2 regions of the Caenimonas aquaedulcis genome follow, and region 1 is predicted to be linked to the other one. Evidence: predicted binding sites of a transcription regulator. Region 1 holds the regulator's gene; the other holds the start of a gene.
The links. The regulator sigma-54, encoded in region 1, starts transcription at its own class of promoters, with help from an activator protein. The targets are predictions, from matches to a motif close to TGGCANGNAANCTGCTTT.
Positions count from the first base shown of each region.

Region 2: I5803_RS05335 (DUF1028 domain-containing protein) is a predicted target of sigma-54. The motif match lies at 3,739-3,756, and genes of this name have one in related genera.

Region 1 is NZ_JADWYS010000001.1:3,048,881-3,054,775, reverse strand. It holds gene I5803_RS14635 (THUMP domain-containing class I SAM-dependent RNA methyltransferase) at 1-1,149, opposite strand, end outside; gene I5803_RS14630 (RNA polymerase factor sigma-54) at 1,146-2,708, opposite strand; gene lptB (LPS export ABC transporter ATP-binding protein) at 2,730-3,506, opposite strand; gene lptA (lipopolysaccharide transport periplasmic protein LptA) at 3,515-4,126, opposite strand; gene I5803_RS14615 (thiol:disulfide interchange protein DsbA/DsbL) at 4,229-4,879, opposite strand; gene I5803_RS14610 (SPOR domain-containing protein) at 4,898-5,590, opposite strand; gene argS (arginine--tRNA ligase) at 5,608-5,895, opposite strand, start outside.
Region 2 is NZ_JADWYS010000001.1:1,112,570-1,118,464, reverse strand. It holds gene I5803_RS05350 (ABC transporter substrate-binding protein) at 1-831, opposite strand, end outside; gene I5803_RS05345 (ABC transporter ATP-binding protein) at 860-1,924, opposite strand; gene I5803_RS05340 (ABC transporter ATP-binding protein) at 1,921-2,940, opposite strand; gene I5803_RS05335 (DUF1028 domain-containing protein) at 2,937-3,656, opposite strand; gene I5803_RS05330 (GntR family transcriptional regulator) at 3,879-4,547, shown strand; gene I5803_RS05325 (malonyl-CoA decarboxylase) at 4,544-5,833, shown strand; gene I5803_RS05320 (Bug family tripartite tricarboxylate transporter substrate binding protein) at 5,865-5,895, shown strand, end outside.

The sequences.
Region 1 (5,895 bases):
GATCGGCCCGTTCCACATCGGCACGCGACGCGACTCTTTCAGCCGCATGCGGGTGGGCAGCTTCAGGTCGGGCGTGAGCACCCACGCGGTCCAGCCGGAATAGTTCTTTTTCCAGTGCGAAGCGAGCTGGGCGAAGAAATCGCCGCCGTCCTCCGTCTCCGCGCGCTCGCGCCCGCCTTGCGACTTGCCCGCGACACCGGCCGTCTCGATCCGCTCGCCATACGGCGGGTTTACCAGCATCACGCCGGGCGTCTCGCTCGGCGGCATGCGCTGCAGGGCGTCGCCGCCGCGCAGCTGCACCGTGTCGGCCACGCCGCCGCGCTCCGCGTTGCGCTGCGCGAAGTCGACCATGCGAAACGCGACGTCGCTGCCGAACACCGGCACGGGCGACGGACGCTGCATCTCGCGCGCTTCTTCCCACAGCGCCTTCCACACATGCGCCTGGAAAGGCAGCAGGCGTTCGAAGCCGAAGCGCCGCAGGAAGCCCGGCGCGATGTTGCACGCGACCTGCGCGGCCTCGATCGCGATGGTGCCGCTGCCGCAGCACGGGTCGTACAGCGGCACGCTCGCGTCCCAGCCGCTCGCGGCGATCATCGCGGCGGCCAGCGTCTCCTTCAGCGGCGCCTCGCCCTTGTCCTCGCGCCAGCCGCGCTTGAAGAGCGGCTCGCCGGAGGTGTCGATGTAGAGCGTCGCGTGGTCGCTCGTCAGGTGCGCATACACGCGCACGTGCGGCCACTGCACGTCGACGCTCGGCCGCTCGCCGCTCTTGTGGCGGAAGCGGTCCGCCACGGCGTCCTTGATCTTGAGGCCCGCGAAGTTCAGGCTCTTGAGCGGGCTGTGCTGCGCGGTCACCTCCACCTTGAAGGTCTCGCGCGGCGTGAACCAGATTTCCCACGCGACGGCGGAGGCCGCCTCGTAGAGGTCCTGCTCGTTGCGATAGGGCGTGTGCGACAGCTGCACCAGCACGCGCTGCGCGAGACGGCTGTGCAGGTTCAGCCGCATCGCCTCGCGCCAGGACGCGCGCACCGACACGCCGCCGCGCCCCGTCAGCAGGTCGTCCCCGGCGAGGCCGGTGAGGCGGTGCACCTCGTCGGCGAGGAAGCCCTCGACGCCGGCGGCGCAGGGCAAAAACAGCTGGAGGGCGTTCAAAGGGCTTTTCTCAGGTTGGCGGGCGCGATGCGCAGCGCCTCGCGGTATTTCGCGACAGTGCGGCGCGCGCACTCGATGCCCTGCTCTTTCAGCATCTCGGAGATCTGGCTGTCCGACAACGGTTTCTTCACGCTCTCGGAGGCGACGAACTGTTTGATGAGCGCGCGCACCGCGGTGCTCGACGCGTTGCCACCCGTCTCGGTGCCGAGCGCCGAGCCGAAGAAATACTTCAGCTCGAAGGTGCCGTAGGGCGTCGCCATGTACTTGGCCGTGGTGACGCGGCTGATCGTGGATTCGTGCAGCCCGAGTTCGTCCGCGATCTCGCGCAGCACCAGCGGCCGCATCGCGAGCTCGCCGTGCACGAAGAAGTTCTTCTGCCGCTCGACGATGGCGTTGGACACGCGAAGGATGGTGTCGAAGCGCTGCTGGATGTTCTTGATGAACCAGCGCGCCTCCTGCAGGCGCTGCTGCAGCGCCTGGTGACCCTCGCCCTTGTGGGCCTTGAGCGCGCCCGCGTAGATGTCGTGCACGCGCAGCCGCGGCATCACGTCGGGATTGAGCTGCACGCGGAAGCGGAACTGCGGCGCGCGGCCCGTCTTGGTCACGAGCACGTCGGGGATCACGATGTTGCGCTCGACGTCCACGAAGCGGCGGCCGGGCTTGGGCTCCAGGCGCGTGATGAGGCCGATCGCGGCCTTCACCTGCGCCTCCGTGTCGCCGCACAGCTGCACGAGGCGCTTCACGTCGCGGCGCGCCAGCAGCTCCATCGGATGGCCGCAGATGCGCAGCGCCGTCTCGCAGGCGGGCGGCGCGGCGCCTGCGGCCAGGATCGCGCGCAGTTGCAGCGACAGGCATTCGCCCAGCGAGCGGGCGCCTACACCCGCCGGCTCCAGGTGGTGCAGCAGGTTCAGGGCGACCGTGAAGCGGTGGACGAGCTCTTCCTGCTGCTCCAGGTCCTGTGGCGCGAGGCTCGCGGCGAGCGACTCGATCGATTCGTCCAGATAGCCGTCGTCGTTGAGCGACTCGATGAGAAAGCGCAGCGCAAAGCGGTCCTCCTCGCACAGGCGCATGGACAGCGCCTGGCGGTGCAGGTGCGTCTGCAGCGACTCGTTGCCGCGCGCGAGGTCCGTGGCGTCGACGTCTTCGCCGCCCAGGTTGTTCTTGCGCGCCGGCGCGTCGCCGCCCCATTCGCCGTCGTCGGGAACGACCTCGGTGCTGCCGTCGCCGTCCCAGTCGTTCATTTCCGTGTCGGCGGTGGCGGTCGTCTCGCTGTCGGCGGAGCTGCTCGCGGCGGTCTCCGAAGAGGTGCCGGTGTAATCGGCGAATTCGGTTTCGCCCGCGCCGGACTCCTCGACGGCGGGCGCATCGGCCTGCGCCAGCCCGAACTCCTCGCGCGGCGCCTCTTCCTGCGTGACTTCCAGGAAGGGGTTGTCGTCGAGCATCTGCTCGACTTCCTGGGAGAGCTCGAGCGTGGAGAGCTGCAGCAGGCGGATCGACTGCTGGAGTTGGGGCGTCAGCGCGAGATGCTGCGAGACGCGGAGGGAAAGCCCTTGCTTCATGGAAGTAACCGAAGCGGAGAGCTACATCCGGAAGTGCTCGCCGAGATAGACGCGCCGCACGTCGGCGTTGTTGACGATCTCGGATGGCGTGCCCTGCGCGAGCACATGGCCGTCGCTGATGATGTACGCGTGGTCGCAGATGCCCAGCGTTTCGCGCACGTTGTGGTCGGTGATCAGAACGCCGATGCCGCGCGACTTGAGGAAGCCGATGATGCGCTGGATCTCGATCACCGCGATCGGGTCGATCCCCGCGAAGGGCTCGTCCAGCAGGATGAAGCGCGGCTGCGTCGCGAGGGCGCGCGCGATCTCCACGCGGCGCCGCTCGCCGCCGGACAGCGCGAGCGCCGGCGAATCGCGCAGATGGTCCACGCGCAGGTCCTGCAGGAGCGCGGTGAGGCGCTTGTCGATCTCGGCGCGCGTGAGCGGCTGGCCCGCGGCGTCGCGTTGCAGCTCCAGCACGGCGCGCACGTTCTCCGCCACGTTGAGCTTGCGGAAGATCGAAGCTTCCTGCGGCAGGTAGGACAGGCCCAGGCGCGAACGCCGGTGGATCGGCATGTGCTCGACGGACTTGCCATCGATCGAGATCTCGCCGGCGTCGGCGCGAACGAGGCCGACGATCATGTAGAACGAGGTCGTCTTGCCGGCGCCGTTGGGGCCGAGCAGCCCGACGACCTCGCCCTTGGCGACATCCAGCGACACGTCCTTCACGACCTTGCGGCTGCCGTAGGTCTTTTGCAGGTGGCGCGCCTGCAGGCGGCTGGGCCCCGTAGGCGGCGCGGCGGTCCGCGCGTCCGGCATCACGGCGCTCACTTGCGCGTCCCGTCGAAGGTGGTGCTGGGCCGCAGTTGGGCCGGCGGTTGCGCGGCCGGAGCCGCGGCGGCCGAGGCCCCCGGGCGCGGCGACAGCACCGCGCGCACCCGCCCGCCGACGGCGGCACTCGCAGGCCCGCCGTCGACGGTGAACACGTCGTTGCTGTTGTCGTAGACGATCAGGCTGCCGACCATCTCGTCGGCCAGCGCGGCGCCCCGATAGCGCCTCAACTCCGCGCGCTTGACGAACTTCACCTTGTCGGCCTTGCCGTCGTATTCGATGGTTTCACCCTCGCCCTCGATGAATTCGTCCACGCCCTCGCGCTTCTGGCGGTAGTAGGCGAGCTTGCCGGGCTCGGACGTGACGACGCCGTACTGGTAGCCCTCCGCGTCCTGGCGCACGTCGATGCGGGCGCCCCGGATCACGAGCGTGCCCTTGGTCGCCACCACGCGGCCCGTAAAGACGCTGGTCTGCTTGAGGTCGTCGTAGCGCAGGGCGTCGGCCTCGATGTTCATGGGCTTGGCCTTGTCCGCCTTCTCGGCGCGGGCGGTGCCACCGCCAAGAGCCAGGGCCAGGGCGAGCAGGAGGGGGACGTAGGGTTGTTTCATAGAGGCATGAATCTTGCTGGCATTGTATCGGGCCCGGTTGGCGGACCCAAGCAAAAAGCCCGCATGGCGGGCTTTTTGCTTGGGCTTTTGCTGACGAGGGAGTTACCTGGCCTTGCGCGACTCGGCAATGAGGTAGTCCACGACCTGGAGCGCGCGGTCCATGTTCTGCGCGAGGTCGCCATCGGTGTAGTACCGGCCGGCCACGCCCAGCGCCGGGACGGCCGCGACCTTGTAGGCATCCGCCAGCTCGATCGCGCGGCGCACCTTGCCGGTGACGCCGAAGGAGCCGTAGATTTCCTGGAAGCGCGCCTTGTCCAGCCCCTGCTTGCCCGCCCATTCGAGGATGAACGCCGGCTGGTGCACGGGCACGTGCTCGGTATGGATGGAATTGAAGACCTTGCCGTGCAGGTCGAGGCGGTTCATCGCTTCGAGCGTGTAGTAGAGGCGCTGCTGGAACACCATCTCCTCGCGGAAGGCCACCGGGACGCGCTTCACCACCACGTCGTCCGGAAGCTTCTTCATCCACGCCACCAGCGAGGGTTCGAAGGCGTTGCAGTGCGGGCAGTTGTACCAGAAGAAGTCGACGACCTCGATCTTGCCGGGGGGCGCGTCCACGTTCACGCGCTTGGCCAGCGTGAGGTATTCCGATCCATCGTCCGGCCTGCGGGCCTGGCCGAACACGGCGCCGGGCAGGCCCAGCGCCATGGCAGCCGCCATGCAGGCGGCGCCTTGCGAAAACTCGCGTCGATTCATGTCGCTCTTTCCTTCCTGTCAGCGCTGCACGCGCACCAGCGCCGTCTCGACACCGCCGGATTCCAGCTTTTCCTTCTGGCGGTCGGCGTCTTCCTTCCTGTCGTAGGGGCCGACGCGCACGCGGAACACCTGGCGGCCGGCCTGCTCGCGCTCGGTCACCTTGGCCTCGATGCCCATGAGCGACAGCTTGGCGCGCTGCGCCTCCGCGTCCTCCGCGGTGCGGAAGGCGCCGGCCTGGACGAAATAGAAGAACGGGTCGCCGCCGGCGACGGCCGTGCGCGACGCGGCCAGGTCGCCCAGCGGATCGGCACTCTTCGCCTGCGGCGCCGGGGCGCTTGCGGCGCGCGCGATGCTCGCCGCACGGGCGGGCGCGGACGCAGCAGGCGAGCTGCCCGGGCCGGGAATGGTCGCCACCGGCACCGCCGGGGCCACCGCGCCGGGCGTGACGACGGTGGGCGCCGGCGCCGGGACGCCGGGCGCGGGCGCGAGCGGCTTGGCGGGGTTCTTGCCGTACAACGGCGCGTTCGGGTCCCAGTCGCGGTTCTTGCGCATTTCCGCGGCGTCCTGCTCCGCGGTGCGGCTCTGCCCCTTGTTCAGGAAGGGCACGGGCACCTTGGTGACGTACACCGCCACGGCGAGGGCCGCGGCGAGCCCGAGGACCACGCCGATGATGATGCCGACGATGACGTTGCCGCGTTGTTGGGTCTTCACTGTGGGTTTCCTGGCGCTTACATTTTTTGCGGAGCGCTCACGCCGAGCACCGCCAAACCATTGTGCAACACCTGCGCGCAGGCAGCCACGAGCGCGAGGCGCGCGCGCTTGACGGGCTCGTCGTCCACGAGGATGCGTTCGGCGTCGTAGTAGCTGTGGTAGGCCGACGCAAGTTCGCGCAGGTAGAAGGTGACGTCGTGCGGCGCGAAGTCGGCCGCGGCCCCGGCGAGCATGTCCGGGTACTTCGCGAGCTGCAGCATCAGCGCCTGCGCCTGGGGGCTTTGCAGCGGCGACAGGTCGGCGTT
Region 2 (5,895 bases), 1.9 Mb from region 1:
CGGGTTCTTCTGCGCGAGGTCGCTCTTGCCCGTGTTGATCGTGATGCCCTGGTACCCCAGCTCGGTGATGCGTGCAATGGACAGCTTAGGGTCCTTCTTGATCGAGGCGACGTCGGCGGGAGCCACGCGCTCGATGAAGTCGAGCTGGCCTGAGCGCAGGTTTGCGAGGCGCACCGTCGCGTCCACGATCGGCTGGAAGGTCACCTTGTCGAAATGGATTTCGGCCTTGTTCCAGTAGTTGGCGTAGCGCTCCAGCGTGATCTTGTCCTGGGCAATGCGCTCCACGAACTTGAAGGGGCCCGAGCACACCGGCTTGCTGCCGAAGTTGGCCGGGTTCGCCTGCGCCGCCTTGGGCGAGACCATCATGCCGGCGCGGTCGGCCAGCACGGTGAGCAGGGGCGAGAAGGGCGCGGTGAGGTTCAGGCGCACCGTCATGTCGTCCACCACGTCCACGGTGGAGACCGGCAGCAGTTCGCCGCGGCGGTTGGAGCCCGCGATGGTTTTATGGCGCTCGATGTTGTACTTCACCGCCGCGGCGTCGAACTTCTCGCCGTCATGGAAGGTGACGCCCGGGCGTAGCTTCATCGTCAGCGCCTTGTTGTCGGGCGACCACTGCCAGGAGGTCGCGAGTTGCGGGACGATGTTGAGCTTCTCGTCGATGTCCACGAGCTTGTCGCACAGCGACGAGAACACGATGCGCCCGACGAAGCTTCGCGCGAGCGAAGGGTCGAGCACGTCCGGGTCCTCGGCGAGGCCGATGCGCAAGGTCTGCGCCTGCGCGCCGGATGCGGCGGCCGCCAGCACCAGCGTCATCACCAATCTGCTGTTCATGATGTTTTCCTTTCAAGCTTCACGTCGATCAAACCGTCTCTGTCTCCAACCCTGTCGTACGGAATGCGGATTGCAGCCGTACCAGCCGTTCGTTCACCGCCCGCGCCTCGTTCGCGCGCGCGGGCGGCGCAATCTCTTCCCAGAAATGACAAGCCACCGAATGGCTCCCCTCGCTGCGCAGCACCGGCACCTCCTGCGCGCACCGCTCCCGCACGTACGGGCAGCGTGTGCGAAACCGGCAGCCCGAAGGCGGGTGGATCGGATTGGGCACGTCTCCCTGCAGCAGCACGCGTTCGCGCTTCGCGTCGGGCTCCGGCAAGGGAATCGCCGACAACAGCGCCTGCGTGTACGGATGCCGCGGGCTCGCGAACAGGCTGCGCTTGTCCGCATACTCGACAATGTGCCCGAGGTACATCACCGCCACATGCGAGGCGATGTGCTTGACCACCGCCAGGTCGTGCGCGATGAAGACATAGGCGAGGCCGAGCCGCCGCTGCAAATCCTGCAGCAGGTTGACGATCTGCGCCTGGATGGACACGTCCAGCGCCGAGACGGGTTCGTCGCAGACGACGAGCCGGGGCTGCACCGCGAGCGCACGCGCGATGCCGATGCGCTGGCGCTGCCCGCCGGAGAATTCATGCGGGAAGCGCTGCAGGTATTGCGGCGCGAGCCCGACGAGGTCCATCAACTCCGCCGCGCGCTCGTGATGCTTCCCCGGCGACAGCCCATGCAGGCGCAAGGGCTCGACCAGCGTCTGCTCCACCGTCATGCGCGGGTTGAGCGACGAGTACGGGTCCTGGAAGATCATCTGCAGCTCGCGCCGCTTCGCGCGCATCTCCTGCGGCGGCAGGGCCGTGAGGTCTTCGCCCGCGAACCAGACCTTGCCCGACGTCGGCTCCAGCAGGCGCAGCACGAGCCGGCCCACCGTGGATTTGCCGCAGCCGGATTCACCGACCAGCGCCATCGTTTCGCCGGCGTTGAGCTCGAAGCTCACGCCATCGACCGCATGCACCACCTCGGTCGCCTTGCCGAACATGCGCTTTTGCACGGGGAAGTGCTTCACCAGGTTGTCGGCGCGCAGCAGGGCCGTCATGCCATCTCCCGCACGGCCGGTGTGTCCGCGAAGCCGAGCGCCACTTCCAGCGGCGCGCGCCAGCACGCGGCCTCCTGGCCGTCGCCGAGGTCGAACAGGGGCGGGACTTCGGCACGGCACTTGTCGATCGCGAAGGGGCAGCGCGGCGCGAAGCGGCAGCCTTGCACGCGCGTCATCGGCGTGGGCACCTGCCCGCTGATCGCATGCAGGCGCGCCTGCGACTGGTGCATGCTCGGGATGGAGCCGAGCAGGCCGATCGTATAGGGATGCTGCGGATGCGCGAACAGGCGGCGAACGGGCGCGCGCTCCACGATGCGGCCCGAATACATCACCACCACGTCGTCCGCCAGCTCGGCGACGACGCCCAGGTCGTGCGTGATGAGGATGATCGCCGTGCCCGTCTCTTCGCGCAGCGTGCGCATCAGGTCGAGCACCTGTGCCTGGATCGTCACGTCCAGCGCCGTGGTCGGCTCGTCGGCGATCAGCAACTTCGGCTCGCAGGCGAGCGCCATCGCGATCATCACGCGCTGGCGCATGCCGCCCGACAGCTTGTGCGGGTACTCGTCGATGCGCTGCTCGGGAGATGGGATGCGCACGCGCCGCAGCATCTCGATCGCATGCGCGCGCGCTTCCTGCGCCGTCATGTTCCGGTGCACGCGGATGCCTTCGACCAGCTGGTCGCCGATGGTGAACGCCGGGTTGAGCGAGGTCATCGGCTCCTGGAAGATCATCGCCATGCGGTTGCCGCGCAGGCCGCGCATCTCGTCGGGCGCGAGCGTCGCGAGGTCCCTGCCTTCGAAGCGCACCGAACCGGCGCTGATGCGCCCCTGCCCCTTGGGCAGCAGCCCCATGATGGACAGCGAGGTGACGCTCTTGCCGCAACCCGACTCGCCCACGATGCCCAGCGTGCGGCCCGTCTCGACGGAAAAGCTGATGCCGTCCACCGCATCGAACTCGCCGCCTTCCTCCAGCCTGAAGCTGGTGCGCAGGCCTTCGACTTCCAGCAGGGCGCTCATTGGATGGCGCCGCTGCGGCGTGCGTGGAAGCGTTCGACTTCGGCCTCGATCACCGCGCGATCCGTGATGCCCGCGGGGCGCGCGAGCGAGGGCAGGCAGGCGGTGAAGGGCTGGAAGCGTTCCAGGCTCTTGTCGTAGAGCCGGCGCAGCTCCTGCATCGGCTCCTCGTGGTCGTCCACGCGCAGGTCCAGCGCGCAATAGGACTCCGTCGTGTAGATGAGCACGGCGGCCGCCTGCTTGCCGCGCTTGTCGCCGCCCGCGCCTTCCCCGGCCGCGAGCGCGGCGATGAGCCGTTCCGCGAAGGGCAGGGCGTCGTTCTCGCGGAACGCCTGCGCCGTGTCAGCGATCACCGCGGCGCCTGCGAGCATGTTGCCCGCGACCGAGAAACCGTCTCCTTGCGTGTGCCCGCACCATTCCACGCAGGTCTTGCCGGTGTACTGCGCCGTGCGGCCTTGCGCATCGACGACGTGCACCTGGCGCAGGTCGCGGCCTTCGTCGGCGGCAGTGACGCGCTCGATCGCCTGTTGGGGCGTGAGGCCCTCTTCGAGTGCATCGAGCACCTGCGGACCGTACATCGGATTGACGAGGGCCTGCGTCGCGACCGCGCCCACGCCGCTGCGGATGTGCGGGCACAGCGCGCCCACCGCGAAGAAGCGGCTGGCAATCGCGATGCCCAGTGCGCCCGAGGCGTCGCGCGCGATGATCGACCAGGTCATGAGAATGCTTTCGTGTGCCGCCGCGCCGGGCGGGAGCCCGGCAGGGAGCGCGCTCGGTGGCGCGCTTGGTGATGCGCTGGTTTTAGCACGAAACGAGCCAGCCGCGCATGGGGGAAAGGCCGGGAAATCGTTAGCCTGCTAACTAGACGGCGCGGCCCGCGAAAAGGGCTTGCGCGCGGCTTGGCGATGTCTATAATTATCTGTAATTACAGAAAATTATCCATGCGCCTCGTCCAGAACTCCCTCCACGCCGAAGTCGCCGCGCAGCTGCGCGACCGCATCTTTGCGGGGGAGCTGCTGCCGGGCAGCTTCCTGGATGAGGTGCACCTGGCGGAGCAGATGGAGATCTCCCGCACGCCATTGCGAGAGGCGCTGAAGGTTCTCACGGCCGAGGGCCTGGTGCGCCACGAGCCGCGGCGCGGCTGCTTCGTGAACGAGGTGACGGAGCAGGACCTGGACCAGATCTTTCCCGTGATCGCCCTGCTGGAAGGCGAGTGCGCGCGCGAAGCCGCCGCGCAGGCGACGGACGCCGACCTCGAAGCGCTGGAAGCCCTGCACGACAAGCTGCAGCGCCACGCGAAGGCCAGGCGCATCAACGACTACTACGCCGCGAACTTCACCATTCACGAGGCGATCATCGCGCTGGCCGGCAACCCCTGGCTTGCGCAGGTGATCGGGGACCTGCGCAAGATCGTCAAGCTCGCGCGCCTGCAGCAGCTCCATGCGCCGGGGCGGCTCGACCAGAGCCTGTCGGAGCACATGGCCGTCTTCGCCGCGCTCAAGGCCCGCGACCCGGAAGGCGCGGAAGCCGCGATGCGCACCCACCTGACCCGCCAGCGCGGCGCGTTGCGCGAACTGGCCCGCAACCAGAAATCAAGGCTCGCGCCATGAGCATCCTCGAGCACGCCGAACCCCGCTCCACGCGCGAGCGCCTGAAGGCCACGTTGCGCCGGCATGCCGAGGCGCTGTCGCCGCGCGTGTTGCGCCGCACGTTGACGGAGCTGCAGGCCGTCATCGAGGCGTCGGTGAGCGAAGTGGAGGGCGGTCGCCAGGCCGAAGGCGTGATGCGGTGGTATGCGCAGGCCTCGCCGGCCCAGCGGCAGGACATGTGGCTGCTCATGAGCGAGCAGTTCACCGCCGACCCCGAGCAGGTCAAGCGCGCGCAGGCGCAGTACGCGGCGGCCGTGGGCACGCCCGACGAAGCGGCGGCCGAAGTGCTGTTCCGCCGCGCGACCGTGTCGCCGCGCCGCCGCCTGCTGCAACGGTTCAGCGCCGCGCCCGGCGGCATCCGCTTCCTCGTGGACATGCGCGCGGAGATGCAGCCCCAGCTCAAGTCCGACCGGCGCCTGCGCGCGCTGGACGTCGAGATGGAGTACATGTTCTCCACCTGGTTCGACGTCGCTTTCCTCGACCTGCGGCGCATCAGCTGGGACTCGCCCGCGTCGCTCGTGGAAAAGTTGATCAAGTACGAGGCGGTGCACGACATCCGCAGCTGGGCCGACGTGAAGAACCGGCTGGACAGCGACAGGCGCTGCTATGGCTTCTTCCACCCGAGCCTCCCGGACGAGCCGCTGATCTTCGTGGAAGTTGCGCTGATGGACAGCATGGCGTCCAGCATCACGCCGCTGCTGGACGAAGGCGCGGCGCCCAGCGACCTCGCGAAGGCGACGACGGCGATCTTCTATTCCATCAGCAACACGCAGACGGGCCTGCGCGGCGTGAGCTTCGGCGATTCGCTGATCAAGCGCGTCGTGGAAACCCTGAAGGCTGAATTCCCGCGGCTCAAGACCTTCGCGACGCTGTCGCCGATCCCCGGCCTGCGGGCCTGGATGCAGAAGGCCGCGCCCGCGAAATTGCTCGAAGCGCTGGACAACCCGCTCGAACTCGGCCCGAAATCGCCCGTGCGCACCGCATTGCTGGGCTGGGCTGCGCAGTACCTGGGCAAGGAGACGAACGACGGCAAGCCGCTGGATGCGGTGGCGCGCTTCCACCTGGGCAACGGCGCGCGCGTGGAGCGGCTCAATTGGGCGGGAGACCCGTCTCCCAAGGGCCTCAAGCAGTCTTACGGCCTCATGGTCAACTATTTGTATGACCTGCGGCGCCTCGACAAACACCGCACCATGCTGGCGCAGGGACAAATCCCGATTTCTGGCGACATCGAAGACCTGTATTTTTGACCCAGGCATCCATAACAAAGGAGACAACCCCATGGATCACCGTTTCACACGGCGCGACGTGC